DNA from 3 places in the Paenibacillus sp. SRL342 genome. Region 3 is predicted to be linked to each of the others. Evidence: predicted binding sites of a transcription regulator. Region 3 holds the regulator's gene; each other region holds the start of a gene.

Region 1 (10,129 bases), 2.3 Mb from region 3:
CCTGCGTTTGCAGTCAGACAAGGAATATTCCAACGTCGACCTAAACGTCCTGAACTTTGAACGGATCAAGTGGGGCGGCGTACGGCATGGCTGGCTTATCTACTGCCTGATGGATCTGGAATTACTGCTTCAGGACAACGATGCAAGTTATGAAGTAACTCCTGAAGACCAAGCCATCCTGGTCAACCTGCTTAAAGCAGCTCAGACGGAAGACCCTAAAGACAGTGCTCGCTCACTGGAGAAAAAGTGGAAGGATCTCTTCCCTTCCAGCAAACAGGAGCGAGATGCCCTGCTGGAAATCTGGGCGGCAGCAGGCATACTGGTTCCTGGAGATAAACCAAGAAAACGCAAAGGTGGTTCCAGCGATTTTGTCTTTGCAGCAACCTGGCAAGGTGATGATGGATATCATGCTGAAGCCGTAAAACATTATTTTGGCTCCTATCTTCCTCAAATGCGATAAAACCTGAACTTTTGCTCACCTTTACGTACGTCTGGTTACAATAATGACATCGACAGATTTCCTGTTTAACTCGTATAATAAGGGGAAATTGGTAGATGGGAGTGAAACAAGCGAGTTTATGGTATACATACTGGCTTTTATAGTGTCTTTTGCTGTCGTGGTTCTGCTTATTCCGCCGCTTGGTCGACTGGCTCATCGGCTCGATTTTGTGGACAAGCCTCGAGAAGATGTGGAGCGTAAGCTGCACAGGCAACCTATCCCGCTCACGGCGAGTTACGCGATATTTACTGGATTTTTCCTGACATACATTGCTCTGACGAAAGAAATCACATGGGAAACGGCGGCCCTGGTCGCTGGTGGTATGCTTTTGCTAACGATTGGTACCGTCGACGACTGGTACAAAACAAAAGGCAAAGATTTCCCTGCCCTGCCCAAGATGCTCGTACAGGTCTCTGCGGCAGTACTCGTATTTGCTTCAGGTATTGCGTTCACCGGATTCGTGAATCCCTTCAACGCGGAATATGTCATGCTTCCAATCTGGCTGCAATTCATTCTAACGATCCTGTGGATCTTCGGGGTGACAACAGTCATCAACTTCTCGGACGGCATGGACGGACTGGCTGGCGGATTATCGGCCATCTCGGCGATTACCCTGTTCATCGTGGCCCTTGCCAAAGGCCAAAGTGATTCTGCACTCATGTCGATCATTCTGGTCGGTGTGACGATCGGTTATCTGAAGTACAACAAAGCTCCTGCCAAAGTGTTCATGGGCGATGCAGGTGCTACGTTCCTCGGCTTCATTCTGGCGGTTATTGCTCTGGATGGTGCATTCAAACAAGCAACCATGTTGTCCATTTTCATTCCGATTCTGGCGCTGGGTGTACCGATCTTTGATAACATCTTTGTCGTTATTAAACGCTTCATTCAAGGTAAAGCGATCTATCAGGCCGATGCAAGTCAAGCTCATTATCGACTGCTGCGTGCCGGATTGAATCATAAACAGGTTGTTGCTGTGCTCTATCTCGTCAGCACTTGTCTGTGTCTGTCCTCCATTATTTTAATGTTGGTGGAAATGTAATTATCCGCAACCAAAAGCGGTCATATCGAAATGTAAAAAGAGACGAGTCCAAGATTTCTTGGCTCGTCTCTTTGTTATGCTTATATGGTTCGGCGCTAACAGGCTCCCACTTATCTCGAAGCTACGGGTGGCAACGATTGTGTCTGTTGCTGCCGACCTGTCCATCCGGGTCGATCAAGTTCGATAAGACGGCGGTATCGCTCTTCTCCAGACAGCAATTGTTCGTGAGAACCCTGCATGGCAATTTTTCCATTTTCCATAAAAATAAGTTCGTCCATCTGTTCCGCACCAATCAGGTGATGGGTGACCCAGATCATCGTTTTGCCTTGCAAGCTGTCCAGAATGGTCCGCATCAGTTCGCGTTCCGTCACCGGATCAAGCCCTACGGTTGGTTCATCCAATATAATAACAGGTGTCTCTCGGAGCAGTACCCGGGCCAGAGCAATCCGTTGCCTTTCCCCACCGGAGAAACGCAGCCCCGTCTCCAGCATCGGTGTATCATATCCCTGCGGCAAGGATTCGATCAGACCGGATAACCCTACTTGGGCGGCCACCTGACGAATCTCCTCATCCGTTGCATGTGGACGACCAATCCGCAAATTATTGGCTACCGTGGTGTCGAACAGGTGTGGGCTCTGATTCAGCACTGCGATGACATCAGTGACACTTTCACCCAAGGTCTGCACAGACATATTATTGATCAGAACTTTCCCCGCAGACGGAAGCAAAGCCCCCTGAATGAGTTTCAACAATGTCGATTTGCCGCCGCCGCTTCGTCCAAGGATAGCCAGACGTTTGCCTTGTGGCAGATGAAGAGACACATCCTGTACAGCGTAAGAATCATCTGCTGCATAACGGTAACTTACGCGATTAATCTCGATGTCTGCTCTGAGTTTCGGTGGAATGCGAAGACGAATTCGTCTGTCCGGAATAGCATTCGCAGCTGGCAAGGACTCCGATGTCTGTCCAGCCATCACGTTGCCGTTTTTTACTACAGAGATTGAGTCGCCCGTTCCATCCGCATCACCGGCTCCATTCTGCAACGGAAGATGCTCTTTCCCTTCCAGCTGTTTCAAGCGGTCCAGTGATTCCCGGTACTGTGGAAGATGCTCCACCGCATCCCCTACAGGCAGAAGTGTTTCCGTGAGCGGAAATAGTACCAGCACAAAAGCAGCAATCATCACGGCAGGCAATTGTCCGACAGAAGCGGCATTTCCGGCCCATAACGTAACCGATACCACCAGCAGGCCAATGACGCACTGGGCCATCAGATCACGCCAGCGTATCCAACGCCGCAACTTGTGACGAACTGTGTCGACCTGTTCTTCTGCCTCTTCCTGCTGCTGAACAAATTCTGCTGCTCGTCCACTTGCAAGCCAATCTCCCAGTCCAAGCACACCGTCAGTCAGACGGGTATACAACATGCTGTTTTCCTTTTTCAGCCGTACACGCCATTTCCACGTCACTTTCAGAGAGATCGCAGGTAACACGGCAACGAGAAATAACATATACAAACCCATCCACACCGCAAATCCCAGATCCACACTGCCAAAGGCAATCACAGCCCCACCGTACATCACGAGCGCGGTAACGGCGGGGAAGACTGTACGCAGATAGATATCCTGCAGCCGCTCCACATCATCGGCGAGTGCTCCAAGCACATCTCCGGTCTGCATACGAGAGCGCAGGAACAGAGCCTGTGGCTCCAGAATGCGATATAATTTCACCCGTTGGTCGGCCAACACCCGCAGTACGGCATCATGTCCTGCCAATCGCTCGATATATCGAAAGACAGCGCGGAATATCCCAAATGCACGTACACCAACAATGGGTACATACACCATTAGAATATTTTCAGGACGCAGCGCAGACTTGGAGATCAGAAATCCGGAGGTGAACAGCAGCAGTACCGCACACAAGGCAGCCCATGTACCCAGCGCAATGACTGCAATGAATCTCCAGCGGTACTGTGCCACATACGGAGCAATCCAGCTATTTTTTTCTTTTTCGTTACGGACGGTCTCCATATGCTCATATCCGGACTTCATTTTATATCGCCTCCATCTGGGCCTGAATCATCTGATAATATACACCTTGTCGTGCCAGTAACTCCTGATGTGTTCCCGTCTCTGCCACTGTGCCGCCATCCATGACAATAATTCGATCCATATGTGGCATCCAATGCAGACGATGGGTAGCCAAAAATACAAGTTTTCCTTCAAATAGCGGCAGCATCGTCTGTTTCAGTTCATACTCCGTTTCCACATCCAGATGTGCTGTCGGTTCATCGAGCAGCAGGATGTTTCGTTTACTAAGCAAAGCTCTTGCCAGCGCCACCCGTTGCTCCTGCCCACCACTGAGCTGTCTGCCACCAGCCCCAATGAGCTCATGCAGCCCACCGGATAATGAAGACAGTAGCTTGGTTAATCCAGCTGCGCTAATGGCCTTCGCCACTTCCGTATCTGATGCCTCCGGCATGTAGAAACGAACGTTATCCGCTAGACTTCCGCTGAAAATATACGGATGCTGCGGAATGGCTGCCGTCTGTCTTCGCCAGGATTCAAGCAGATCCTGTGTCACAGGCTGTCCGTTGGCTAATACTTGGCCTGAAGTAGGAAGCTGAAATCCAGCCAATACATCAATCAACGTGGACTTGCCTGCTCCGCTGGCGCCAATAATACCAATTTTGCCAAGACCCGTGATCTGAAATGTGACATCCTTTAGCGAATAAGGACCTTCATCATCATGCCGTACCTGTACATCCGTTAGTGCCAACCTGCTATTCTCATTCCAAGAGAACACTAAGGAAGAGGAAGAAACAAGCTCAGGAGTAGTAGAAACAGAAGCAGGATCAGGAGCAAAATGTCCCGCAGCCGTTTTATCATTCAACATGACACGTATGGTCGAAGTAGCAGCTTTCCTATTACCCGAAGATAATGATGGTGCAGATCCAGCTTCGTCCTCTTCCCTAACCGGATGTGCAACAACATTTGCATAGGCTTCTTTCTGTTTCCGTTCAGCAGCTTTCCCCCGTTCAATCACCTGATTAATGGCCGCTCCGGCTTCCTTACCGTCCAATGTGGCATGATAATCAGCGCCGAGCATACGTACAGGCAGGAAATATTCGGATGCCAGAATCAGTACCGTCAAAGCAGGGCCGAGCAGCATATGCCCCTCCGTCAGACGTAATCCCAGACCAACTGCTACGGAAGCAACGGACAGCATGGTGAAGAAGTCGAGGGCAAACGAAGAAAGAAAGGCCATGCGCAAGGTAGACATCGTCGCTTTCCAATACCGCTGACTGACCCGCAGAATGGACCCTTCGTGTGTTTTGCTTTGTCCCAATGTTTTCAGCGTCTCCAGACCACGCAGGGTATCAACAAAATGGTTAGCGAGTGCTTTGTAGGATCTGAATTGTCCGTCTATCTTCCGCTGCGCTGCGAGGCCAATCAGAATCATGAACACAATCAGGATTGGGAGTGTCAGCATCAGAATAACCCCGGACATCAGATCCAGCTTGAACACATACAGCAGAATGACGATGGGTGTGAATCCTATGCCCAGCATGCGAGGAATGAACAGTTCCAGATAGGTCTTGTATTGGGCTGTGCCCTCACGTGCCAGCGTAACCAGATGGCCTGTGCCCTCCGTCTTGGCATAACGCGGTCCAAGCCTGAACCACTGCTCCACCATCTGTCTGCGCAGATCGGTTCCCGTTCTCTCCGCATATCTTGAGGTCACGAGTTGTAACCAGAAAGATAGGGCATAGCGGGCGGCAAAAGCAGCCAGGAACAGCAGTAGTACCGGGTACTGCTCCGTTACGGATGAACCTTCAAACAATGCCGTGATGGCCTGTGCCAGCCATTTGGCTTGCATAATGATCGTCATCGCCTGCAACAGTACCAGCGCTGATGCCAGCGCGATTACAGGCCGGATGCCCGGCAGCTTCATCAGCCCCCGTCCCATATCAGTACTCCAGGTGGTGCTGCTCGTTCAGGCGTTTGCGGAAGATATAATAACTCCAGATCTGATAACCGAGAACAAACGGCAGCAATGTGCAAGCTACAATGGTCATTACTTTCAATGAATACGCTCCCGATGCGGCATTGTATACAGTCAGGTCATACGCCGCCCCAAAGGAACTCACCATCACTCTTGGGAAAAGTCCGATAAAGACCGAGGCAAAGGCAATTGCAATCACTGCCCCTGTCATACCAAAAGCCCAGCCTTCACGCTTCTGACGGACAAAGTATGCGGCAAGTGCAAGCGAGACTGCGCCAAGTACAACCATGATCCAAAGAGCCCAGCCGCGTACGGCGAACACATCGGTCATGAAATACGTCATTAACGCGTAAACAGCGAGTAGTGCAGCCAGCGGCAGCATCAATTTTTGTGCTGTCTTCAAGGCACGCTCTCTGAGATCACCTACTGTCCGTAGTGATGCAAACAGCAATCCATGCACCAGACACAGCAGGGTTACGCTCAAGCCGCCAATTACGGTGTACGGATTAACGATATCGAGGAATCCTGCACGCAACTGCATCTCCCCATCAATGGGCAGACCTTTCATCAACGTGGCAAAGACCACGCCGAACAGGAAAGGCAAGAGCGCGCTGGAGACAACAATGATGATGTCCCATGTTTTGCGCCAGCGCTGCTGTTTCATTTTACTGCGGAATTCGAAAGCAACTCCGCGGCCAATCAAGGCGAGTAACACCACCACAAGTGGCAGGTAAAAACCACTGAACAACGTGGCATACCAGTGCGGGAAGGCAGCAAACATCGCGCCCCCTGCCGTAATCAGCCATACTTCATTACCATCCCAGAACGGACCGATCGAGTTGATCAGGGTCCGGCGTTCGCGGTCTGTTTTGGCAATAATGCCTGTAGACATCCCCACACCAAAATCAAAACCTTCCAAAAAGAAGAAACCGACAAACAATACGGCAATCAGCAAAAACCATAACTCACTTAGTGACAACGGAATAACCTCCATCCACGCCGAACGGATCGGCCGATTCATCGTGATCTTCTGGCTTCTCGACCGCAAACGGTCCTGCTTTGATCTCACGTACGAACAGGTATACCATCACGATTCCGAGAACCGTATACGCAGCGGTAAAAGCGATGGTCGAGAACAGGATCATTCCTGCGGATACGTTCGGCGAGACCCCGGCTTCGGTAGTCATATAACCAAATACCGTCCATGGCTGTCTTCCAACCTCGGTCATGATCCAACCTGACGTATTGGCGATAAACGGCAAAGATATGGCAAATACCATCAGACGCATAAACCAATTTCCAGCGACCTCCAGCTTCTTACGCATGGCCAGAAACGTACCGTATAGCGCCAGTGCAATCATCAATCCACCGGCTGCAATCATAATGCGGAAACTCCAGAACGTTGTACGTACCGGCGGGATGTAGTCCCCCGGTCCATACGTCTGCTCATACTCGGCCTGGAGCTCCTTCATGCCTTTGACACTACCGGAGAACTTGCTGTAAGACAGGTAACTGAGCAATCCAGGGATTTTGATCTCACCCGTGTTCTCCTGTTTATCCGAATCAATAAAAGCGACCACCGTCCATGGGGCCGGATCTTCTGTCGTTGTCCATGTGCCCTCACTCGCTGCCATCTTCATCGGCTGTGTCTCCACCAGATATTGCGCCTGGAAATGTCCGGAGAAAGCTACACCAAACGAGGAAATAAGCGCGATAATGATCGCGATATTATACGATTTGCGAAAGATCTCCACATCCTGCTTTTTCATCAATTTGTAAGCACTGATCCCGGTTACCACGAAGGCCCCTGTCATCAATGCCCCAAAGATTGTATGTGGGAACTCGACGAGAAGCTGACCATTCGTGATAAGTGCAAAGAAATCATTCATCTCGGCTCGGCCGTTGTTGATCTCAAACCCGACAGGATGCTGCATAAATGAATTGGCTGCCAGAATCCACAGCGCGGACAGGAATGTGCCGACAAAAACCAGCCAGATGCAGGCCAGATGCACTTTTTTGGATAAACGATCCCATCCGAATATCCACAACCCAATAAATGTAGACTCCATAAAAAACGCGAGTAACGCTTCAATGGCCAGTGGCGCACCGAAGACGTCCCCCACGAACCGAGAGTACTCGGACCAGTTCATGCCAAACTGGAACTCTTGCAAAATACCTGTGACTACCCCGACGGCAAAGTTAATCAGGAACAGCTTGCCCCAGAACTTGGCCATCGTTTTGTAGATCTCCTTACCCTTAACAACGTACAACGTCTCCATGATCGCAACCAACAGTACAAGACCTATGGATAGCGGCACAAAAAAGAAATGGAAAATCGTTGTAAGTGCATATTGGATACGCGATAACATAATCGGATCCATACCGTTACCCCTTCTTTCTGTTCACTTCGCAGTATGCGTATTTGGCATTGAAGCTGCACCTTCGCTGTCTGTCCGCCAAATACGTTGATGAACGTATTGTGCCAGATTACCTATTTTATACATGTGAGAATTATCACAATCTTCGTCTCTAGCGCAAAAAAAAGTGATCCTGGTCACATAAAAGATAAAATTCAGCCTATTATCACAGCTTGCCAACTGCATCTATTCATGGAAGATACTCATGTTTGGGACGGAATGCCCATATGTTAGTCTCAGGCATATCATGCGAAGTACCGTGAGGGCTTTACATATGAAGTGAAAGCATGAAGTACATGCAGAGTGAATGACGCACCATATTACAGTCAAGGTGAGGTGAACTATTCATGGAAAAACCTGCGCCATTACCAGGTGAAGACTCCGAAGTCAGCCTGGATAAGGCCAGTACAACACAGTCCCCTGTCCGATATGTTCTCTTCCCTCGCAAAGGGGGCTGGTCATCCTTTCCCTACCCCGATATTGCTGCATTGCTGTCGATCGAAGGAGAGGTCTACTATGTCAGCAGCCTGACGCAATCAGAAGATGTACCTCCGGTCATTACCGTCATCTCCCTCCCTGAAGCCAAGCAGCTATTGCTGGAACCTCGCACCGTAGCCGTAGTCGCCCATCCCTACTGGCTAATGGCTACGGCTTCGCTGGAGCCTGAGCTATGTATTGCCCTGCTCCCTGAGCCTGCTGGAAACGAAGCAGAATCTCCGCTATGGGAGAGCAGTATTTCCAAACTGGTCGGCATCGCCGATCTGGTAGGTACCTCCTCCGAAACACGGTATTTGAAGCTGTTATTCCAAGGCGTACGCGCCATCTGGCTGGGCGGAGAAGACCCTACACCCGCGGGTATGATGCAAAAGGATGATCTCGAAATCCCTCTCCGGGACTACGAACTGTTCTTCCTGCATGCGCTGCGGCAGATCCTGTCAGGAACGCTGGATAGCGGCACCCTGCTTCAATGCAGTGTACGTGCCGACTTCTACCGACAGCTCCGAGCCAAAGCAGGTGCACATGAGACGATATCCTTTTTGCTGGCAGCCTATGAGTATCTGCTTGAGGATCCGCGGGCCGTCCATTCGTTGCAAGAGTCCTTCACCCATGCGGTCATGAATGGTCGCAGTGACTGTGTAGTCTCCCACTATCGATTCCTGTCTGCCATTCATGCCCGGTCCGGCAAGTTGGAGGACGCCCTGCGGGTGTATGGAATCAGTGCAGCCGACGAACAGGAACGCCATCATTATGAACAGTTATGTCGCTGGCTTGAGGCGGGAGAAGATCAACTTGTACGAGCGGAACTACTGCGCATGAACGATGATTACGGAAATGCCCTGCGTATCCTGGACGAACTTGGCGGAGAAACCGCGAGACATTGGAAATTCCGCATCTTCCAGGAGACTGGACGTGTGGAAGATGCACTGGCTCTGGTGCATGCAGTCGATATTCAGGATGATGCCAGTCGCCGGGATTATCAGCAATTATCCGGCAGCGCACTGGCTCTGCGAGGGGAAAGACACGGGGCCGTCCGACATTTCCTTGAGACAGCATTGGAGGATGAAGAAGCGCTGGCCCGGATTGTGGAGCTGGAGCTGTTGGATCATGCTGTACAGCAATTGCTTGGGGAGGTGCCATGATGCTGGACCCGAAGAAGCGTAGACAACAGTTGAATGGGCCAATGGTGCACAGGGATATCCGAACCGAAACCACTTTCACGCCAACGGAAACAGTGGATCGAACACATATAAACGTATTGGAAAATGGCGATCACACGCCGGATCATGCACAACCATCACATGGCTCCCGAAGCCAAGTGCATCACTGGGGCGACACACAAGGTCAATTCGAACAGGACACTACTTCCGTAGAGGAGGAAACAAGCGTATTCAAAGAACCCTTCTCCATTCGCCGGGTTCGCAAAAGCAAAGGCAACAAGCTCACCGCCATGCTCCAGGTTCGCAATGAACGTGGCCGATACCTTGAAGAAGTATTGCATGATCTGAGTGAGTTCGTGGACGAGATCGTGATTGTGGACGATGCCAGCACAGACGGAACACCGGACATATGCAAAGCCTACCCAAAGGTGGTCCGTCTGGAGGTATTGGAGAAACCGCTATTCGCCGAGGAATGGCGCCTTCGCAACACCTTGTGGCAAGCGGCGGCGGGAAC
Region 2 (10,129 bases), 190 kb from region 3:
ACAAGCTGCGATCTGAAATGGCGTGTAGCTGACGAGCAGGAAATTGTATGGTGTGTTAACCCATCTCATCCGATTGCGGATGGCATCGAAGGCAAGATTGTATTGGAAAAAGAAGAGATGTACGGTGAATTCTTCGATATTCCAGTGCCGGATGAACTGGTGTTTGTAAGCAACTTCCAGGGTGGGGAAGTATTCCGGAGCGGATGTACGTTCCGGCGTGGTGAAGGTAAAATCTTTTATTTCCGACCAGGTCATGAGACGTATCCGACCTATTACAAACCGGAAATATTAAGAGTAATCAGTAACGCAGTGAAATGGGCATATCCTGCCCGCAGTTTTAAGCCGGAATTTGGCAAGAGTGAACCTGTAAGACCATTTGGTGGCGTGCTGGTTTAATTCATAATTTGCTTCGTGAAAGAGATATATCAGTTCAACTAACATTTACACATCAACGGAGAGGGCAGAAATAACTTGAAGAAGCGGAGCGTGCGCCTTTATCCCCGGATTTTTTTCCTTTAGAAAGAAATCAAAAAAATCTGGGGATAACAGTGATCGGAAAGTTGTTCTGACATTGAAGTGCTAGTGTAGATATTCTTTAGTTGAACTGATATAGATAACGTAAACGCAAGCATATACCCAGGAACCCTTCTCCGAGTCAATGATGACTGTGGCAGTTGGGTTCTTTTTGGGTAAGATAGTACTATGGGGAAGTTATACGATATTTCCCATGGTTACGACGCAGCGTGTAATGTATACTGGGATATATGATCCATTTTGGATATTATGCTTCTAAAATTTAAACTTTTTAGTTGCAGGCGTTTTCTTTGAAGCTTAAATATGTTATTATGAAATATACTAACAAAATGTAAGTTGAGTGATCTCTAAAGAGGTGATTAATGTGGAAGGTCAAGACTTGCGGATGTGTCCGCGTTTTGAGACGGCGTTTTCTTTTTTGGGCAAGCGCTGGAATGGTTTAATTATTCAAACGTTGATGAGTGGTTCGAAGCGATTCAAGGATATCTCCAATCTGATCCCATCCATGAGTGATAAGATGTTATCCGAACGGATGAAAGATCTGGAGGGTGAAGGTATTCTGGTTCGTCACGTCTATCCCGAGACGCCGGTTCGTATTGAATATGAACTGACGGATAAAGGTAGAGCGCTCCAGCCTGTCATGAATCAAATTCAAGACTGGGCTGAGCAGTGGGTTGACTAACGTATAAGCATCACCCGCATTCGTTGCATGAATGACATAGACTCCTGATTTCCGTGGAAATCAGGGGTTTTTGTCTTAAGGATTAGGTGGAGCGGCGTTTTTCTCTTGGGCTATGCACATGTTGTCATGAGTTGTAGTATAATCTATAGAAAATGGCCACAGACGGCCGGAGCGAAGGAGGCCCACTCGTCATGAGAGAAGAAAGCTTATCCCGTGAAGTACGCTACGGCAAGAAAGATATTGCAGAACTTGAGAGCGCATCCATTCAGGTCCATCTAATTTACAAAAAAGCTGCAGAGTTATTCAAGCGCACAGCATATTCCCGATCGGTTAAGGATGATCTTGCCCAATTGAATACGCATTCTGTGAACAGCGATGGTCCGAGATTAGCTCCGGCGGTGCTGCAAAAATGGATTCAAACGTCCAGGGGCTGGAAGTGTATCGGATGTGAGCTGGGGCAACCTGATTCAACGATGTCTCAGATGGAAGAAACTATCCATGGTAAGCAATGGGTTCTGGATGTGGGAGAAGGTCGGCTGGTTCAGGCAGAAATGCTGATTCAGGCGGTTGTCTGGTCTCAATATGAGAAGATTCGAATGTTTGCACCATGGCTTGGTGATGAACCCTTTTATAGCGTGCAGGAATTGGATGTCATTGCCCGTTATATTGTGCCTACCTATTTCTCGGAACGACCTTTGCATGAGCAAGGCAAGGTATTCAAGGTACATCAACAATATGGGCAGATTCCGTTGTATCAGGAGTATGTAGATGCACCTTCATGCTGCGTACAGGTGGATGGTGGATTACTTGAAGGGCGATTGCTGACAGGGGTATATGTGTCTGAGGAGCAGTTCTTCGGACTTAATCCATATCTGAAAGATGGCGATGGAGGACGGACATACATGCAGGCTTGTGTCCAATGATAACGCAACCAATGATAACGTGAAAATAATTTAGATTGGAGAGCCTGTGTGCAGGCTCTCTTTCTTGTACAAGCCTTATTTGGAGGCGGAACCCTATAAAAGTAACGGCTTTGACACTTTTTTTTGCCGAAGGTTGTGCCATAATAGAGGTTATGGACAACAGGGTGAATGATTTTACGCAGGGTGGTGTTACCTACATGATGAAGAAAATCCCCGGTTACATAGGTGTATGTTTGCTCCTACTGGCGATCTTGGCTGGTTGTAGTGAGACACAGCCTTCTGAGCAGCCAATTGTCAAAGAGACAGAAACAGCGAATACAATTACAGTGGCTGTAGATGGCAGTACGTTTTTGCCTGATGCAACAAAGTCCATTAAGCGAGATTTTAGTGAGGGTTTGACAATCAAAAAAGCATTACTCAATAGCGGACTGGTTGATTTTACGGCAGATGGCAAACGGATTCAATCCGTCGGTGAAGTTTCTCTGGATTCTTCGCTTAGCTGGGCTGTCAAATTAAATGGCAAGGATATTGAGCAGGAAGATTGGGACATGGAGCTTCATGCCAAAGATGAAGTGATCATTTACGTGAAAGCCGCTGACAGTGGGGGGGATGGCGTTGCATATCAGACAACGTTACTCAAGGTTAGCGGTGGAAACATTATGCCAACTCTTAATCGTCAATATGCTGGCGTCTATGTTCAGGAGTGCACAGTTCGCGATGTGTTGAAGTCCAGCGGCATTGTAAGAATGTCGGAGAATAACAAATTTGTCGTTTCGGTCGAGAATGTCACGCCTCGTATGAATGAGCGGTGGGTCATTATGGTGAATGACAAAGAATTAATGGAAAATGGCCTCGACATGAAATTGAATCCACGTGATGCGGTAAAGCTTGAATTGACCAATGCATCCTAAGTATACCAAGAAGCCCAATCTCTTTTTAGAGAGATGGGCTTTTTTCATTGAAATATATAAGCAATTTCCGATTGCATAGTCAAATATTAAATACGACAGATCTCGTTCGGGCAAAGCTCACAGTGACAGATCCCTTGCAGCATCTTCAGATCTTTGATGACAATCATGCCATTGTCATATTCAATCCCATCTTTCTTACGCAGGTCGCTTAACATGCGGTTTACACTTTCACGAGTGGCTCCAATCATATTGGACAGATCCGTGTGGGTAATTTTTTTGTGAATAATGACATGCTCTCCATGAGGCTCACCATACGAATTCGACAACCGAATGAGGGTGGAGCAGAGTGCACCCGGTTTGCCGTATAACATGAGATCCCGGAATTTGGTCTGTGTCAACCGGTGGTGGATGCCCATCCATTTCATAAAGTCGATCGCAAAGTCACAATGCTGGCATATTAACATCTCCAGGTCTTTATGCTCCAGTACACCGATCTCACTATCCTCTAATACTTCCGCAGAGAAGCTGTGTTTAGAGCCAAAGAAGGGATCAGCCTGCCCAATCATATCACCGGATTGATACATGTACATGATCAGTTCCTTGCCTTCATCCGTGGATTTGGTGATCTGGGCACGACCCCGTTTCATATAATAAAGTTTGTCAGAGATATCGCCTTCCCAGTACAGATGTGTACCTTCCGGATAGGTTCTATCTTTCATGGTAACCAACAGATGGTTGAAATTTGCTTCCGAGAAACAGTTGGTATTACCGCGCTTTTCTAGTACAGTTGTTAGTTCTCTCATAAGTCTATCTCCCCTTTGTGTCCATCGGACGACCTTCTGTAATAAGCAGTAGCCTCCGAGGTTCGCCGCAAACCGTTGCCGTCCTGATCAGGGTCATCTCGGCCGGGAAGAAGGACGGTACAAATTGCGGTGGTTCAATTTTTAAGTTCAGTATATACCTAATCTTACCGTTTGAGGGGGAAGGAAAGGGGGCAAAAATGACGAAATTTCAAACATTGTGATAAAATTCACTTTTAATGGGGAGGATGAATTTTACAGCCCTATATTTTAAATAGGAAGTGAAAATGGTCGTATGAAGGACACTACAAAACTTAAATTAAATTTGTTATACTTTGTGAAAAAAATCACATAATTAAGTTTATTGTCATGTTACGATGTGAATGTAAACGAGAGAGACAAACTAATACGAACCTTTAGGAGGATGAGGGAGATGGCTGTAAAGAACGAAGTCGCCCCAGCAAAAGAACCGACAGCAGGTCAGTATATTCAAACGTTAATCGACAAAGCGAATAAAGCACACGCTGCATTCATGAAGATGGACCAGAAGCAGATTGACCGGATTGTGCAAGCGATGGCGCTTGCGGGTCTGGATAAACACATGATGCTCGCTAAGATGGCCGTAGAAGAAACAGGCCGCGGAGTATATGAGGATAAGATCACCAAAAATATATTTGCAACAGAATATGTGTACCACAGCATCAAGTATGACAAAACCGTAGGTGTGATTGAAGATAACGAATATGAGAGCTTCCAGAAAATTGCGGAGCCGGTCGGCATTATTATGGGGATTACACCCGTTACCAATCCAACATCAACGACGATGTTTAAAGCACTGATCTCCATCAAGACGCGTAACCCGATCATCTTTGGTTTCCACCCATCTGCACAGAATTGTAGCCGGGAAGCTGCCAAAATCCTGCTGGAAGCGGCTGTGAAACATGGTGCACCAGCAGATTGTATTCAATGGATTGATGATCCTTCCATGGATCGTACAAACGAACTGATGAATCACAATGATGTGGCTCTCATTCTGGCAACAGGCGGATCAGGCATGGTACGTGCAGCGTACAGCTGTGGTAAACCTGCACTGGGCGTAGGACCGGGTAACGTACCTTGCTTCATCGAGAAAAGCGCGGATATCAATCAGGCAGTAACGGATTTGATCCTGTCGAAGTCTTTCGATAACGGCATGATCTGTGCTTCTGAACAAGCGGTCATCATTGAAGAACCGATCTTTGATCAAGTGAAGAAAAAAATGATTGCGAACGGCTGTTACTTTGTTAACAAAGATGAAGCAGCAAAATTGACAGCGGGTGCGATTAATGCCGAGAAATGTGCGGTGAACCCGGCGATTGTTGGTCAATCTGCGGTAAGCATTGCGAAATTGTGCGGTATTGAAGTTCCAGCAGGCACCAAAATTCTCGTGGCCGAGATTGAAGGGGTAGGTACAAAATTCCCATTGTCGGCTGAGAAATTAAGCCCGGTACTGGCTTGTTACAAAGTTAAAACGGCAGCAGAGGGAATTGAACGTGCAGCAGAAGTGGTTGCTTTTGGCGGCATGGGTCACTCCTCGGTTATCCACTCCACAAATGAAGAAGTGATTGGCAAATTCGCAGATCGTCTGCAAACTGGACGGATTATTGTGAACTCACCATCCACACACGGTGCCATCGGGGATATCTACAACACAAACATGCCGTCATTGACACTGGGATGCGGATCATACGGACGTAACTCGACTTCTTCCAACGTAACCGCTGTGAACTTAATCAATGTGAAAAGGGTGGCTCGCCGTACCGTGAATATGCAATGGTTCAAAGTGCCGAACAAAGTCTATTTCGAAAAAGGGGCAACGCAGTATCTTGCCAAAATGCCTGACATCACACGTGTAGCGATTATTACGGATGCCATGATGGTGAAGCTTGGATATGTTGAAAAGGTAGAACACTATCTGCGTCAACGCCAAATGCCAGTAGCGATCGAAGTATTCTCCGATGTTGAGCCAGATCCATCCACAACAACGGTAGACCGCGGAACCGAAATGATGCGCCGCTTCCAACCAGACTGCATTATCGCACTCGGCGGTGGATCACCGATGGATGCTGCCAAAGCCATGTGGTTGTTCTATGAATACCCAGACACGGACTTCAACGACCTGAAACAAAAATTCATGGATATCCGCAAACGGATCTACAAATATCCACGTCTCGGCGTAAAAGCGAAATTTGTAGCGATTCCAACCACATCCGGTACAGGTTCTGAAGTGACCTCGTTCGCTGTTATCACAGACAAAAATCAAGGTAACACCAAATATCCATTGGCCGACTATGAGCTGACACCAGACGTAGCGATTGTTGATCCGGAGTTTGTATACTCCCTGCCTAAAACAGCTGTTGCCGATACAGGTATGGACGTACTGACGCATGCGATTGAAGCTTATGTATCTGTTATGGCAAATGATTACACGGACGGACTTGCGATCAAAGCCATTCAACTGGTGTTCCAATACCTGGAGCAATCGGCACTGCAAGGAGATAAACTGGCACGTGAGAAAATGCATAATGCTTCCACGATTGCAGGTATGGCGTTTGCCAACGCATTCCTGGGCATTAACCACAGCTTGGCGCACAAATGGGGCGGTCAGTATCACACCGCACACGGACGCACCAATGCGATTCTGATGCCACACGTCATTCGTTACAACGCGAAAAAACCGACCAAATTTGCATCATTCCCGAAATATTCGCACTTTGTAGCGGATGAGCGGTATGCCGAAATCGCCCGCATCTTGGGATTGCCTGCTCGTACGACAGAAGAAGGCGTAACCAGTCTCATCAACGCCATTCGTAACCTGAACAAAACATTAGGCATTGAAGAATCGTTCCAGGAAATCGGCTTTGATGCCAAAGACTTTGAAGCACATGTAGATTATCTGGCAGACCGTGCCTTCGAAGACCAATGTACAACCGCCAATCCGAAGTTACCGCTGGTAACTGAACTGGCTGATGTATACCGCAACGCTTTCTACGGAAAGTTTGAATAATAAACTTAGAACGACGCGTGCCTTACGGCAAGAAGATCAGGGTTCCCCAAATGGGGAGCCCCGATTGCCGTCTTTCACACAATAACGAGAGGGCAGAAAAACAGAAGAGCAAAGCATCTGTTTTTCAGGGGTTATTCTAAGATTTGGTTTGCTCCGAGCATAGAGGAGCAAAGGGTTCTAGAGAGGTTACACGGAATCCGTGACGTGGCTGTTTGAGCCAGATGTTCACACAATAACGAGAGGGCAGAAAAACAGAAGAGCGAGCATCTGTTTTTCAGGTTTTATTCTAAGATTTAATTTGCTCCGAGCATAGAGGAGTAAAAGGTTCTATAGAGGTACACGGAATCCGTGAGGTGGCTGTTTGAGCCAGATGTTCACACAATAACGGAGTGGGCAGAAAAACAGCAGAGCAAAGCATCTGTTTTTCAGGAGTATTTTAAGATTTGGTTTGCTCCGAGCGTAGAGGAGCAAAGGGGTTCTCAAAGAGGTTACACGGAACCCGTGATGGGGCCGTTTGAACGAACCCTTTACACGACAACGGAGGGGCAGAAATAACCTGAAAAAGCGAAGCGTTCGCCTTTATCCCCGGATTTTCCCTTTTCAAAAGGGAATCAAAAAAATCTGGGGATAACAGCGATTGGAAGGTTGTTCTGCCACGCAGTGATCCTGTGTAAAGTTTCAATTTCAATGGGACACAGCGCAGGTGGAGTGAGTTAGTTCACTGACTTTGTGACAAAAATCACAGATGATGAAAGCCCCAAGTCGTATACTGAAAATGTAAGAAAAACATTCATCCCGCGGTTCCGGTTCCCAAGTAGAGAGAACATGTTCCGGTTTATGTGAAACAATTCACATTAATCGCGGCTCTGGGCACACAATGCTACGAATGAAGCAAGATGTTATGTGTCCAGAAATCCAAATTAGTGGAGGGATTACGATGTCGGTGATTGAAAAAGATGTCAAACAACAAACAGGCTGGAGAAACTTTACCAAAGGAACATGGACCAAATCCGTAGATGTGAATGATTTTCTGGCACACAACTTGTCTCCGTATTACGGTGACGAAGCATTTCTCGCAGGTGCAACCCAGAATACCAAAGAATTGTGGGATATCGTATCTGATCTGACCAAAAAAGAACGGGATAACGGCGGTGTCCTTGACGTTGATGTAAACACACCAGCGACTATTGTTTCTCACCAACCCGGTTATCTGGATCAATCCAAAGAGCAGATTGTCGGCGTTCAGACCGATGCTCCGTTCAAACGTTCCATTCAACCAACAGGCGGAATCCGGATGATGATTGATGCATGTGAAGCATACGGCTTCGAATTGCCTCAAGGCGTCATTGATATATTTACGAACATTCGCAAAACACACAACCAGGGTGTATTCGATGCTTATACTTCCGATATGCGTGCAGCACGTAAAGCAGGGATTATTACAGGTCTGCCAGATGCTTACGGCCGTGGCCGGATTATCGGTGACTATCGTCGTGTAGCTTTGTACGGGGTAGACTTCTTGATTCGTAACAAAAAAGGTGAACTGAATGCACTCGAAGTTGATGTTATCGATGAAGATGTGATTCGTCTGCGGGAAGAATTGTCTGAGCAGATTCGTGCATTGCAAGAATTGAAACAATTGGGCGATATGCACGGGTTCGATATTTCCTTGCCAGCGACAACAGCAAAAGAAGCATTCCAATGGTTGTACTTCGGTTATCTGGCTGCGATCAAAGAACAGAACGGTGCTGCGATGTCACTCGGACGTGTATCTTCTTTCCTGGATATCTACATTGAACGTGACCTGCAAGAAGGGATTTTGTCCGAAGAACAGGCTCAGGAATTGGTTGACCATTTTGTAATGAAACTGCGGATCGTCAAATTCCTGCGTACACCGGATTACAACGAACTGTTCAGTGGAGATCCAACATGGGTGACTGAGTCCATCGGTGGTATGTCCGTGAATGGCGAAACACGTGTAACCAAAAACAGTTTCCGTTTCCTGCATACACTGCACAACTTGGGTCCTGCACCAGAGCCGAACCTGACTGTACTATGGTCCACGAAACTTCCAGAAGCTTTCAAAGATTATTGCAGCAAAGTATCCATCGAAACCAGCTCAATCCAGTATGAGAATGATGATCTGATGCGTCCGATCTACGGTGACGATTACGGTATTGCATGCTGTGTGTCGGCTATGAAGATCGGGAAACAAATGCAATTCTTCGGCGCTCGTGCCAACCTGGCTAAAGCTCTCCTGTATGCGATCAACGGTGGTCGTGACGAGAAATCCGGAGCACAAGTTGGACCTGAGTATCCTGCCATCACTAGCGAAGTACTGGATTACAATGAGGTTATGAAACGCTTCAAACCAATGATGGAGTGGCTGGCGAAGCTGTACATGAACACCCTCAACGTCATTCACTACATGCATGATAAATACAGCTATGAACGTATCGAGATGGCATTGCATGACCGTGACATTGTACGTACGATGGCTTGTGGTATCGCTGGTCTGTCGGTTACAGCAGATTCACTGAGTGCAATCAAATATGCCAAAGTAAAACCAATTCGTAATGAACAAGGCATCGCAGTTGATTTTGAAATCGAAGGAGACTTCCCTTGTTACGGTAACAATGAAGACAGCGTTGACAGCATTGCTGTTGAACTGGTCGAGAACTTCATGGGTATGATTCGCAAACACAAAGCTTACCGTAACGCAGTTCCAACACAATCTGTTCTGACGATCACTTCCAACGTGGTATACGGTAAGAAAACAGGGACTACACCGGATGGTCGTAAAGCAGGTGAACCATTTGCTCCAGGCGCAAACCCAATGCATGGTCGTGACAAAAAAGGTGCACTGGCATCCCTTGGCTCTGTAGCCAAATTGCCTTATGAACACAGTCTTGATGGTATTTCCAACACCTTCTCCATCGTGCCAAAAGCATTGGGTAAAGAGGAGACTACACGTAAATCCAATCTGACTGCGATGATGGACGGTTACTTTGGTCAAAACGCTCATCACCTGAACGTTAACGTATTTGATCGTCAGCAATTGATTGATGCGATGGATCACCCGGAAAACTATCCACAATTGACTATACGGGTATCCGGATATGCGGTTAACTTCATTAAACTGACTCGTGAACAACAGTTGGATGTCATCAACCGTACGTTCCATGGCTCGATGTAATTAATTTGCAAGTAGAAGACCGCTAGAGCAAGATATT
Region 3 (10,129 bases):
TGATTGTCTGGCTTACGCAGACCGAAACCGGAGATGATGAGGAGCTTAACCTTAGCGGACGCGGAGGGGACTTCTGGGAGACCGTACAGAGTGAATCCGAATCATGTCTGGGAAGATCCTGTCCATGGTTCCGCAAATGTTTCTACCATCGTGCCAAACATGAAGCAGGGTTGTCTGATATCGTAATCACCAATCACTCCAAATTATTTACGGATGTGAAAGCCGCGCATCAGCTGCTGCCAGCCTATGAGAGTCTTGTGATCGATGAGGCACATCATCTGGAGGATGTCGCTGGTAAACATCTTGGAATGCATATGAAATATTTCACCTTGGTTCATACACTGACCCGCCTATTTAAAGACAGTCGTAATGGTCAGCTGCCTATGCTTCGTTCCCAGTTATCCGGGCATGAAAATTCAGTGCAATGGGGCTCCATGGTGGATCAGATGTTCCCGCTGGCTGTTGAGGTCAAGGAACTGTGGGATCGTATGAGCGATGCCTTGTTCGGTCTGTTGCCTGAACGAAGTGATGCTTCACCGGGAGAGACGGGGCAATTTTCACTGCGTCTGAAAGCATCTCAGAAACCGGCAAAATGGGAGGAGCTGCAGGATCTGGAGAACCAGATCTATGTGACTCTGGGTGATTTGGTTCGCAAAGGGGACAAATTGCTGCTTGAGGTGAAAGAGGATCAGGATGATTATCAATCGGATAGTCTGATCACGGACATTACAGGATTGTTGAAAGATCTGACCACATTGAAGGAGAATCTTCGTTTCTTCATGCGCATGGATGATGCCAAAACGGTATACTGGATGGAAGCTAGCGGCCAGTTCCGCAGTAAATCTCTCCAGCTGTATGCCGTACCTGTAGATGTCAGTGCACAGCTTAAGGATTTGTTTTTTGACAAAAAGAAAAGTGTTGTGCTTACATCGGCTACGCTCTCTGTGGATAAGTCATTCCAGTTCATGATTGAACAGCTTGGCTTGCAGGAAGCTTCCGAGAATAATCGGCTGTTAACGTCGATGCTGCCATCACCTTTCAACTATCGCGATCAGGCACTTCTGGTGATTCCGCGTGATTTCCCGAGTGTGAAGGGAAGTGTGGGTGATGCGCACTTTGTTAATATGCTGGTGCAATCACTCGCAGAGACGGCAATTGCTACGCGTGGACGCATGATGGTTCTGTTTACTTCATACAAGATGCTGCGACAGGTCTATGATCCGCTGAAGGAGGCACTGTCTGGTAACGACATCTCGTTGCTTGGGCAAGGCGTTGACAGTGGAAGTCGTTCCAAATTGACTCGCAGGTTCCAAGATGCCAAAGCAACGGTACTTTTGGGCACAAGCAGCTTCTGGGAGGGTGTAGATATCCCGGGAGAGGCCCTAACCTGTCTCGCTATTGTTCGACTGCCTTTCCAGCCACCGAATCATCCGTTGGTGGAAGCCAAGAGTGAGCTGCTTCAGGAACAGAAGAAAAATCCGTTCATGAAACTGTCCGTGCCGCAAGCGGTCATTCGTTTCAAACAGGGATTTGGCCGGTTGGTGCGTACAGCGAAGGACAGAGGAATTGTCATTGTTTATGATACACGGGTGATTGAAGCGTACTATGGTAAATTCTTTTTATATTCATTACCTGGTCCCAAAATGGAACACATGCTCACGGAGCAGATGGTTCCACGAATTACCGAGTGGTTGGAAAAACCTGCTAATGAACAAAAATAATGGTTGTTTTGTTCGTTACATCATTGCATGACACTATTGTTTGGCGTTAAACTTTATTAGATATTTCCGTATCCGATTAAAGCAGTTGCACGTAAGAACTTATAACCTAAATTACAAGGAGCATTCTGTATAAAATGTCACGTTTATCTTTGAGTTTATACAGAATGCTCATCTTTTCATCTATTATTTTATCGTGGTCTTGGTAAGGGGGAGCAAGAATGAAATCGGATAAAATTTCGGAAGCGGTGGTACGACGTCTGCCTGTATACTTGCGTTATTTGAACGAGTTGCATCAGCGTGAGGTGGCTACTGTTTCTTCTCAAGAGCTTGGACAGAGGCTGGATCTGAATCCGGCCCAAATTCGTAAAGACCTGGCTTACTTCGGTGATTTTGGTCGTAAAGGGATCGGGTATGATGTATCCTATCTGATCGAGAAAATTCGTCACATTCTCAAGATCGATCAGCAAATTAATGTAGCTCTGGTAGGCGCGGGTAATCTAGGTCAAGCCTTGTCCAACTACAACGCATATCTGAAAGACAACATGAAGATTGTTGCTGTATTTGATGCATATGGACCGAAGATTGGTAGTCAAATCAACAGTTTGACGGTAAAACCAATGGATGAATTGACGGAAGCGGTTAAAACGGATAACATCCGCATCGGAATTATCACGGTTCCGGATACGGAAGCCCAAAATGTAGCCGATCAGCTTATTGAATCCGGAATCGAAGCGATCCTTAATTTTGCACCAACAATTCTAAAAACACCGCCGCATATCCGCATTCACCATGCTGACTTTACAACGGATCTGCTTAGTTTGGCCTATTACTTGGAGACTGGAAAGGACGACGAGGAAGATGACAACAAATAGATGGGTAATCCACAACGGCAAATTTGCCGTTAATGAAGGCGGCACAACATGGAACGTGGTCCAAGGATACATGGTTGTTGAGAATGACAAGATTGTGCATATTGGTGAGACATTGCCGGATGAAGACAAAAATAGTACCAAGGTAGATGGAAAAGGACTGTTCTTCCTGCCGGGTCTGATCAATACGCATGGTCATGCAGCGATGTCGTTGCTCAGAGGGCACGGAGACGATCTTGCATTGCAAGTATGGTTGCAGGAAAAAATGTGGCCGATGGAAGCGAAAATGACTTCAGAAGATGTATATTGGGGAACCTCGCTATCGGTGCTTGAAATGTTGAAAGGCGGAACTACAGCTTTCCTGGACATGTATGATCACATGGATCAAGTGGCCAAAGTTGTGGAGCAATCCGGCGTTAGAGCAGCACTGGCACGTGGTGTAATCGGGCTGTGCTCGAAAGAAGAGCAATTGCGGAAGCTGGAGGAGTCGGCAGCGTTTGCACGTGAGTGGAATGGACAGGCAGATGGTCGTATTACAACCGTAATCTCGCCACATGCCCCATATACATGCCCTCCTGACTACATAGAGAAGCTTGTACAGGTCGCGAATGACCTAAACCTTCCTCTCCATACACATATGTCTGAAACGCTTCGTGAGGTGGAGCAGAACGTGGCTGATTATGGACTGCGTCCTGTGGCACATCTAGAGAAACTGGGATTTTTCTCCCGTCCATCCCTGGTTGCACATGCGGTGCATCTGAATGATGAAGAGATTGAGATTCTGGCCCGTCATGATGTGGCTGTATCCCATAACCCGGGAAGTAACCTGAAACTCGCTTCCGGTGTTGCGCGGGTACCTGCGATGCTGAAAGCAGGAGTTACCGTGTCACTCGGAACAGACGGACCAGCAAGCAACAACAACCTGGATATGTTCGAGGAAATGAGACTGGCTGCATTGATCCACAAAGGTGTATCTGGTGACCCGACGGCAGTACCGGCAGGCGAAGCGTTACTACTCGGAACGTTATATGGTGCCAAATCCATCTTCTTGAACAATACCGGAGCGCTTCAGGTCGGCATGAAGGCTGATTTTATCGCCCTTGATATTGAACAGGCACATTTCTATCCACATACAGACCTGATCTCACATACGATCTACTCGGCTTCTGCCAAAGATGTTGAGCACGTATGGGTGGATGGAAAACAAGTGGTGAAACATGGCGAATGTCTGACGCTGGATGAAGAACGTATTTTGCGTGAGTCTCAATTGGCATTTGATGGTCTGCTTGCTCGTTAATTGCAGGACAGCATCATAGGGAAAGGAAGTTCGGCTTTTGAAGAAAAAAAAGAAGTGGATATGGATTTCGCTACTTGCACTGGTTCTGATTCTGTTTGGACTTCAGCGTTATTACGTCTATGTCACGCAGGACCAGCGCAAGGAAGAAGCGCTCGCTATAGAGGCAGCACAGAAGCAACTGGGCATTACATCCTATGATGAATTGCGCAAGTACATCTGGGGAGACAAAGAAGGCTCTGACAATATCTACTGGACCCTGATCGGCAAAAATAAGGATAACCAGGATGTTATGGTCTGGGTTAAATTCGATGCAAACAATCAACCGGCTAAGGGTGCAAACGCTGTACACAGTGAGCTGCTGCAGAATGGCATGTCCGAAGCGCAGATCCGCAATCGCTTCAGTTCTGAAGTTCCTGCCGGTGAGATTAAGCGAATCATGCCCGGAGTTGTGAATGGAATATATGTGTGGCAAGTGTATTATAAAGACGGTACGCATAACCACTATCGCTTTTATCGTTTTAGCAACGGAGAACAGGTGGACCTGGTCTACACCCTCCCGAACAGCTAGAACAAATAGAGTGACATAACTAGAGAATTTAAAGAAATGAAAGAACCGGCAGACGGATATCCGACTGAACCGGTTCTTTGTGTTGTCTGTAAACATTTTTGATTTAAATAGTTAAAATTAATAATTTATTCATATTTTCGCCTTCGAAATTGTATATACGATGTGATATACTCAGATATGTACTCAAAGTTACATTCAAAACAAATAAACCTGTCGAAATTATCGCAGGAGTCAATGTGCACATATTCGTATATACCAATAAGCCAGTAGGTTAGGCCAAAATCTGGGAGGGGTAATTCACTTGAAGCTAAAAGTATTGCCTATTGCTTTAACTGCCGTCATTTCAGCCGTTGTGTTGTTTGGAGGTTGGTTTGTATATCGTCAGGTGGCCGTGCAGAATCCGATTGAAAAGATGGTTACCCAGTACGATGGAGTCAATGACGTTCAATTAACTATTAACCGCAATGACGTACAATTGAAACTGGATCTGCAACCTGATGTTGATTTGGGCAGACTGGTACAATATATTCACAAAGAAGGACAGACGGTGATTGGTTCACGCTCGTTAAAGCTGGATGTTGTGGATCATTCCAACGAGGCGCTTGAGAACTGGTGGGGTGATGCCATGTTTACCGTAGCCCAGGCGATGGAGAACAAGCAGTACACCGAAATTACACCAACGTTGTCGAAGATGGCGACGAACGGGATTAAAGTGAATACAGCTATGGATGACAACAATGTATATGTCAGTCTCAGTGACGGAGATGCTAGCAAGTTTATAATTCTGCCGCGTGTGCCCGGTCAGATAGGAGTGTGGCCTAATGCCTAAATGGACAAAAGAAGTTGCCATCGGATTTTTTCCTGTGTTGATTATTTTCCTTGCGTTTACTGGTGTTAATATTGTTCCGATTCTTATTGCGGCGGCGGTTGTCGGTGGTCTGCTGTTCATGATGCAAATGCGTGGCGGGATTACAGTAGGCGCTGCACAGGAACGTAAACGTAAGAAAAAAGGACCTTCCAAGCTTACTTTTGAAGAAATTGGCGGACAGGACAGTGCCAAGCAGGAATTGCGTGAAGCGCTTGACTTTCTGATCAAACATGAAGAAATCCGGAAGTTCGGGATTCGCCCGTTAAAAGGGATCTTGCTGACGGGCCCTCCAGGGACAGGGAAAACGTTGATGGCGAAGGCTGCTGCACATTACACCGATTCTATTTTTGTAGCAGCATCGGGTAGTGAATTCGTGGAAATGTATGTTGGTGTGGGTGCCAGCAGAATTCGGGATTTGTTCAAGGACGCGAGAACCCGTGCCACCAAGGAAAATAAGGAAAACGCTATTATCTTTATCGATGAAATCGATGTCATCGGGGGGAAACGTGAGGGTGGTCAACAGCGTGAATATGATCAGACTCTGAATCAGCTCCTGACGGAAATGGATGGAATCTATTCTTCCGATACGCCAAGAATTCTGGTTATCGCTGCAACGAACCGTAAAGAGATGCTGGATAGCGCCCTAACGCGACCGGGACGTTTTGACCGTCACATTCAAGTGGACTTGCCTGACAAAAAGGGCAGAAAGCATATTCTGGAACTGCATGCGGTGAACAAACCTCTGTTGAAGGAAGTTAATCTGGAGAAAACAGCGGAAGAATCATATGGTTTCTCTGGTGCACAACTCGAAAGTGTGATGAACGAAGCGGCAATATACGCCATGCGGGATGGGCTGTTGAACATCGAACAGCGGCACTTGTCTCTGGCTATTGATAAAGTCATGATGGGTGAAAAGACAGACCGTGAGTCCAGTGTGGAAGAGAAGAAAAGGGTCGCTATTCATGAGTTGGGACATGCCATTATGGCTGAACTTGTTCGTCCAGGCAGTGTTAGTCAGGTGGCACTCAGTCCGCGTGGTCAGGCGCTGGGATATGTCCGTCATAACCCGCAACAGGAACAGTTCCTATATACGAAGCGCTTCCTGGAAGAGCAGATCATGATTGCACTCGGAGGAGCAGCTGCGGAGGAAATGTACTACGGTGGTCGTTCCACAGGTTCACGCAATGACTTCGATCAGGCAACCAATGTTGTGCAGACGATGATGGCTTCCGGATTGACTTCACTTGGGATTGTGAACATGGATATGGTGACAACCGAGGAACTGATGAGAGAGAATAAATTAATTCTGCAAGAACTGATGGAACAGACGAAGCGGTTGCTTGAAGAACAACGGACAATTTTCGACAATTCACTCGACATCTTGATTCGTGAGGAAGTTTTGTCTGGCGAACAATTTCGTTGTCAATTTCGTGACAGTGCCCTTCTACCAGCATAATTTATTTATGCTGGTTATTTTTTTTTACATTTCACTCGTGCTAAGATATTATTATATGTTGGGTCGAAATTTGTAATTTTCGGCGAACAGGGTACAATAGAGAAATAGAGAACCGAAAGGATGGAGCAGAACCATGTTTTTCAAAAAAATAGGAGTTGTCGGCGGCGGTACGATGGGACAAGGTATTTCCCAGATGCTCGCAGCCAAAGGACTTGATGTGCTTCTCGTGGAGCATACAACACAAAAGCTGGATCATGCATATGACATGATCGAAACCAATCTGGATAAACAACTGGAGAAATGGGCGATTACAAAAGCGGAGAAGAAATTGATTCTTTCCCGCATTACCAAGGTAGCTCATTTAGCTGAACTTGGAACTTGCGACATGGTCATTGAGACAATTTCAGAGGATCTGGATGCGAAAAAAGCAGTATTCAGCCAACTGGACCAAGTTTGTCCAAGCAATGTCATTCTGGCAAGTAATACATCCACGCTGAGTTTGACCGAGCTTGCAAGCTCGACCAAATATCCAGAGCGTGTTATTGGCATGCACTTTATTCACCCGGTATCCCGGGTTGATCTTGTAGAGATTATTCGTGGACTGAAAACTTCGGATACAACATTCGAAGAGACCAGACGTTTTGTTGAAGAAGTAGCGGACAAAAAAGGAGTCATGATTTATGAATCCCCTGGATTCGTAACTTCCCGTCTGATCTGCCTGCTGATTAACGAAGCGTTGCATGTATTGCAAGAAGGTGTTGCATCTGCTGAAGATATCGATGATGCAATGCGTATCGGATACAACTTCCAACATGGACCACTCGAAATGGCTGACCGTTTCGGATTGGATTCTGTTGAAGCTGCACTCGAAAGAATGTTCCGTGAATTCGGAGAATTGAAATATCGTCCTTCTACAGTCCTGAAGAAAATGGTGCGTGCAGGACACCTGGGTGCCAAAACAGGCGAAGGATTCTTCAAGTACGACAAGGATGGTGACCGACTGTGAAAGTACTCGTAATTAATGCGGGGAGTTCCTCGCTCAAATATCAACTGTATAATATGACTGACGAATCTGTACTGGCTAAAGGTTTGGTAGAACGGATCGGAATGGATTCCTCCATCCTGACACACAAACCGACAGGCCGTGAGGATGTTACAGAAGTTAGTGAGATTCTGGAGCATACAACAGCGATCCGTAAAGTCATTGATATTTTGACTCACAAAGAAAATGGTGTACTGGATTCTGTAAGTGAAATTCAAGCTGTTGGACACCGTGTTGTTCACGGTGGTGAAGCATTTAAAGAATCTGCATTGGTAGATGATGCTGCCAAAGCTGAAATTCGTCGTTTGTTCGACTTGGCTCCACTTCATAACCCTGCAGCAATGATGGGTATTCGTGCGGCTGAATTAAATATGCCTGGTGTGCCACAAGTTATGGTCTTCGATACAGCGTTCCATCAGACGATGCCTGAAAAAGCTTACCTGTATGCTATTCCGCGTGTACTTTACAAAAAATATAAAGTACGTCGCTACGGCGCACATGGTACTTCCCATGATTTCGTAAGCAAGGCAGCTGCTGAATATCTGGATCGTCCAGTGGAAGATCTGAAAATTATCACTTGTCACGTCGGTAACGGCGGTAGTGTAACAGCAGTTAAAGGTGGCGTATCCGTTGATACTTCGATGGGTATGACTCCGCTTGAAGGATTGATGATGGGAACGCGTTCTGGTGACCTTGACCCAGCCATCGTACCTTATGTAATGAACAAGGAAGAACTGAGCGTAAGTGAAGTGAACTCCATGTTGAACAAACACAGTGGATTGCTTGCGATCTCCGGAATCAGCAGTGACATGCGTGAGATTACGGAAGGTATGGAGAATGGCGATGCCAACTCCACGCTTGCTTTTGAAATGTACGAATACCGTCTGCGTAAATACATCGGCTCATATGCAGCTGCAATGAACGGTGTAGACGTGATCGTCTTTACGGCTGGTGTAGGTGAGAACTCCGTTGTACTTCGCCAAAAAGTATGTGAGCAACTCACTTATCTGGGTGTTGAACTGGATGAAGCGTTGAATGCCATTCGTTCTGGCGAACCACGCCGGATTACAACAGCGAACTCCAAAGTGGAAGTTCTCGTTGTGCCAACAAACGAAGAATTGGTAATTGCACGTGATACACACCGAATCGTATTGAATTCTCAGTAATCTAACTGTAAAGTAAATATAGAATGACAAGGAAGTGCAGGGGACAGGCATAAGCCTGCCCGCTGCATTTTCAAATTCAGGAACCAAGGGGAGATATGGGCATGAATACGAATTGTGTAATTCGTAATGTGAACGAGCATGTAGGCGAAACCGTAACAATCGGTGCCTGGATTAACAACAAACGTTCCAGCGGTAAAATTCAGTTTTTGCAGCTGCGTGATGGAACCGGATATATCCAAGGGGTTGTTGTAAAAAGTGAAGTTAGTGAAGAGATCTGGAACAATGCCAAGAGCCTGACCCAAGAAAGCTCTTTGTATGTTACAGGTATTATTCGTGAAGAACCTCGCAGTGCGTCCGGTTACGAGATGACTGTTACAGGGGTTGAGATTATTCACCTGACTGAAAACTATCCAATTACGCCTAAAGAGCATGGTGTTGATTTCTTGATGGATCATCGTCATCTGTGGCTTCGTTCCACGAAGCAGCGTGCTGTTATGGTGATTCGTGCAGAGATTATTCGCGCTGTTCAGCAGTTCTTTGATGGTAACGGATTCACACAAGTTGATCCTCCGATTTTGACACCATCGTCTGCGGAAGGAACAACGAACCTGTTCCACATCAAATACTTTGATGAAGATGCTTATCTGACACAAAGTGGTCAATTGTATATGGAAGCTGCAGCTATGGCGCTGGGCAAGGTATATTCCTTTGGTCCAACATTCCGCGCAGAGAAGTCCAAAACACGTCGTCACTTGATTGAGTTCTGGATGATTGAGCCGGAAATGGCATTTGTAGATCACGAGGAAAGTCTGCGTGTACAAGAGAAATTTATCGCTCATGTCGTTCAATCCGTGGTGAAAAACTGCCGTGCAGAACTGGAATCTATCGGTCGTGACGTATCCAAACTCGAAGGCATCGTAGCGCCATTCCCGCGTATTACGTATGATGAAGCTATTGAATTCCTGCATGGACAAGGCTTTGATATTCCTTGGGGAGAGGACTTTGGTGCACCGCACGAAACAGCAATTGCTGAGAAGTATAATACACCGGTCTTTATCACACATTACCCTGCTGGAATCAAGGCTTTCTATATGAAACCAGATCCAAATCGTCCTGAAGTTGTTCTCTGTGCGGATATGATT

The links. Region 3 encodes Rex, which represses fermentation and respiration genes when NADH is low (regulators of the CRP and FNR family bind a similar motif). Its sites were predicted from a motif close to TTGTGAAATATTTCACAA; they were not measured.
Region 1: AC4E8D_RS30070 (cytochrome ubiquinol oxidase subunit I) is a predicted target of Rex. The motif match lies at 8,043-8,060, and genes of this name have one in related genera.
Region 2: pflB (formate C-acetyltransferase) is a predicted target of Rex. The motif match lies at 7,734-7,751, and genes of this name have one in related genera.

The regions. Positions count from the first base shown of each region.
Region 1 covers NZ_OZ481790.1:6,774,929-6,785,057, forward strand. The annotation lists gene AC4E8D_RS30045 (hypothetical protein) at 1-460, shown strand, start outside; gene AC4E8D_RS30050 (MraY family glycosyltransferase) at 579-1,538, shown strand; gene cydC (thiol reductant ABC exporter subunit CydC) at 1,649-3,586, opposite strand; gene cydD (thiol reductant ABC exporter subunit CydD) at 3,588-5,504, opposite strand; gene cydB (cytochrome d ubiquinol oxidase subunit II) at 5,506-6,561, opposite strand; gene AC4E8D_RS30070 (cytochrome ubiquinol oxidase subunit I) at 6,506-7,921, opposite strand; gene AC4E8D_RS30075 (hypothetical protein) at 8,305-9,597, shown strand; gene AC4E8D_RS30080 (glycosyltransferase) at 9,594-10,129, shown strand, end outside.
Region 2 covers NZ_OZ481790.1:4,663,147-4,673,275, reverse strand. The annotation lists gene AC4E8D_RS20575 (ThuA domain-containing protein) at 1-396, shown strand, start outside; gene AC4E8D_RS20570 (winged helix-turn-helix transcriptional regulator) at 920-1,216, shown strand; gene AC4E8D_RS20565 (hypothetical protein) at 1,408-2,139, shown strand; gene AC4E8D_RS20560 (hypothetical protein) at 2,337-3,050, shown strand; gene AC4E8D_RS20555 (Crp/Fnr family transcriptional regulator) at 3,137-3,853, opposite strand; gene adhE (bifunctional acetaldehyde-CoA/alcohol dehydrogenase) at 4,284-6,896, shown strand; gene pflB (formate C-acetyltransferase) at 7,834-10,092, shown strand.
Region 3 covers NZ_OZ481790.1:4,476,469-4,486,597, reverse strand. The annotation lists gene dinG (ATP-dependent DNA helicase DinG) at 1-1,721, shown strand, start outside; gene AC4E8D_RS19625 (redox-sensing transcriptional repressor Rex) at 1,940-2,593, shown strand; gene AC4E8D_RS19620 (amidohydrolase) at 2,580-3,887, shown strand; gene AC4E8D_RS19615 (DUF5590 domain-containing protein) at 3,925-4,455, shown strand; gene AC4E8D_RS19610 (hypothetical protein) at 4,757-5,284, shown strand; gene AC4E8D_RS19605 (AAA family ATPase) at 5,277-6,779, shown strand; gene AC4E8D_RS19600 (3-hydroxyacyl-CoA dehydrogenase family protein) at 6,913-7,785, shown strand; gene AC4E8D_RS19595 (acetate/propionate family kinase) at 7,782-8,987, shown strand; gene asnS (asparagine--tRNA ligase) at 9,089-10,129, shown strand, end outside.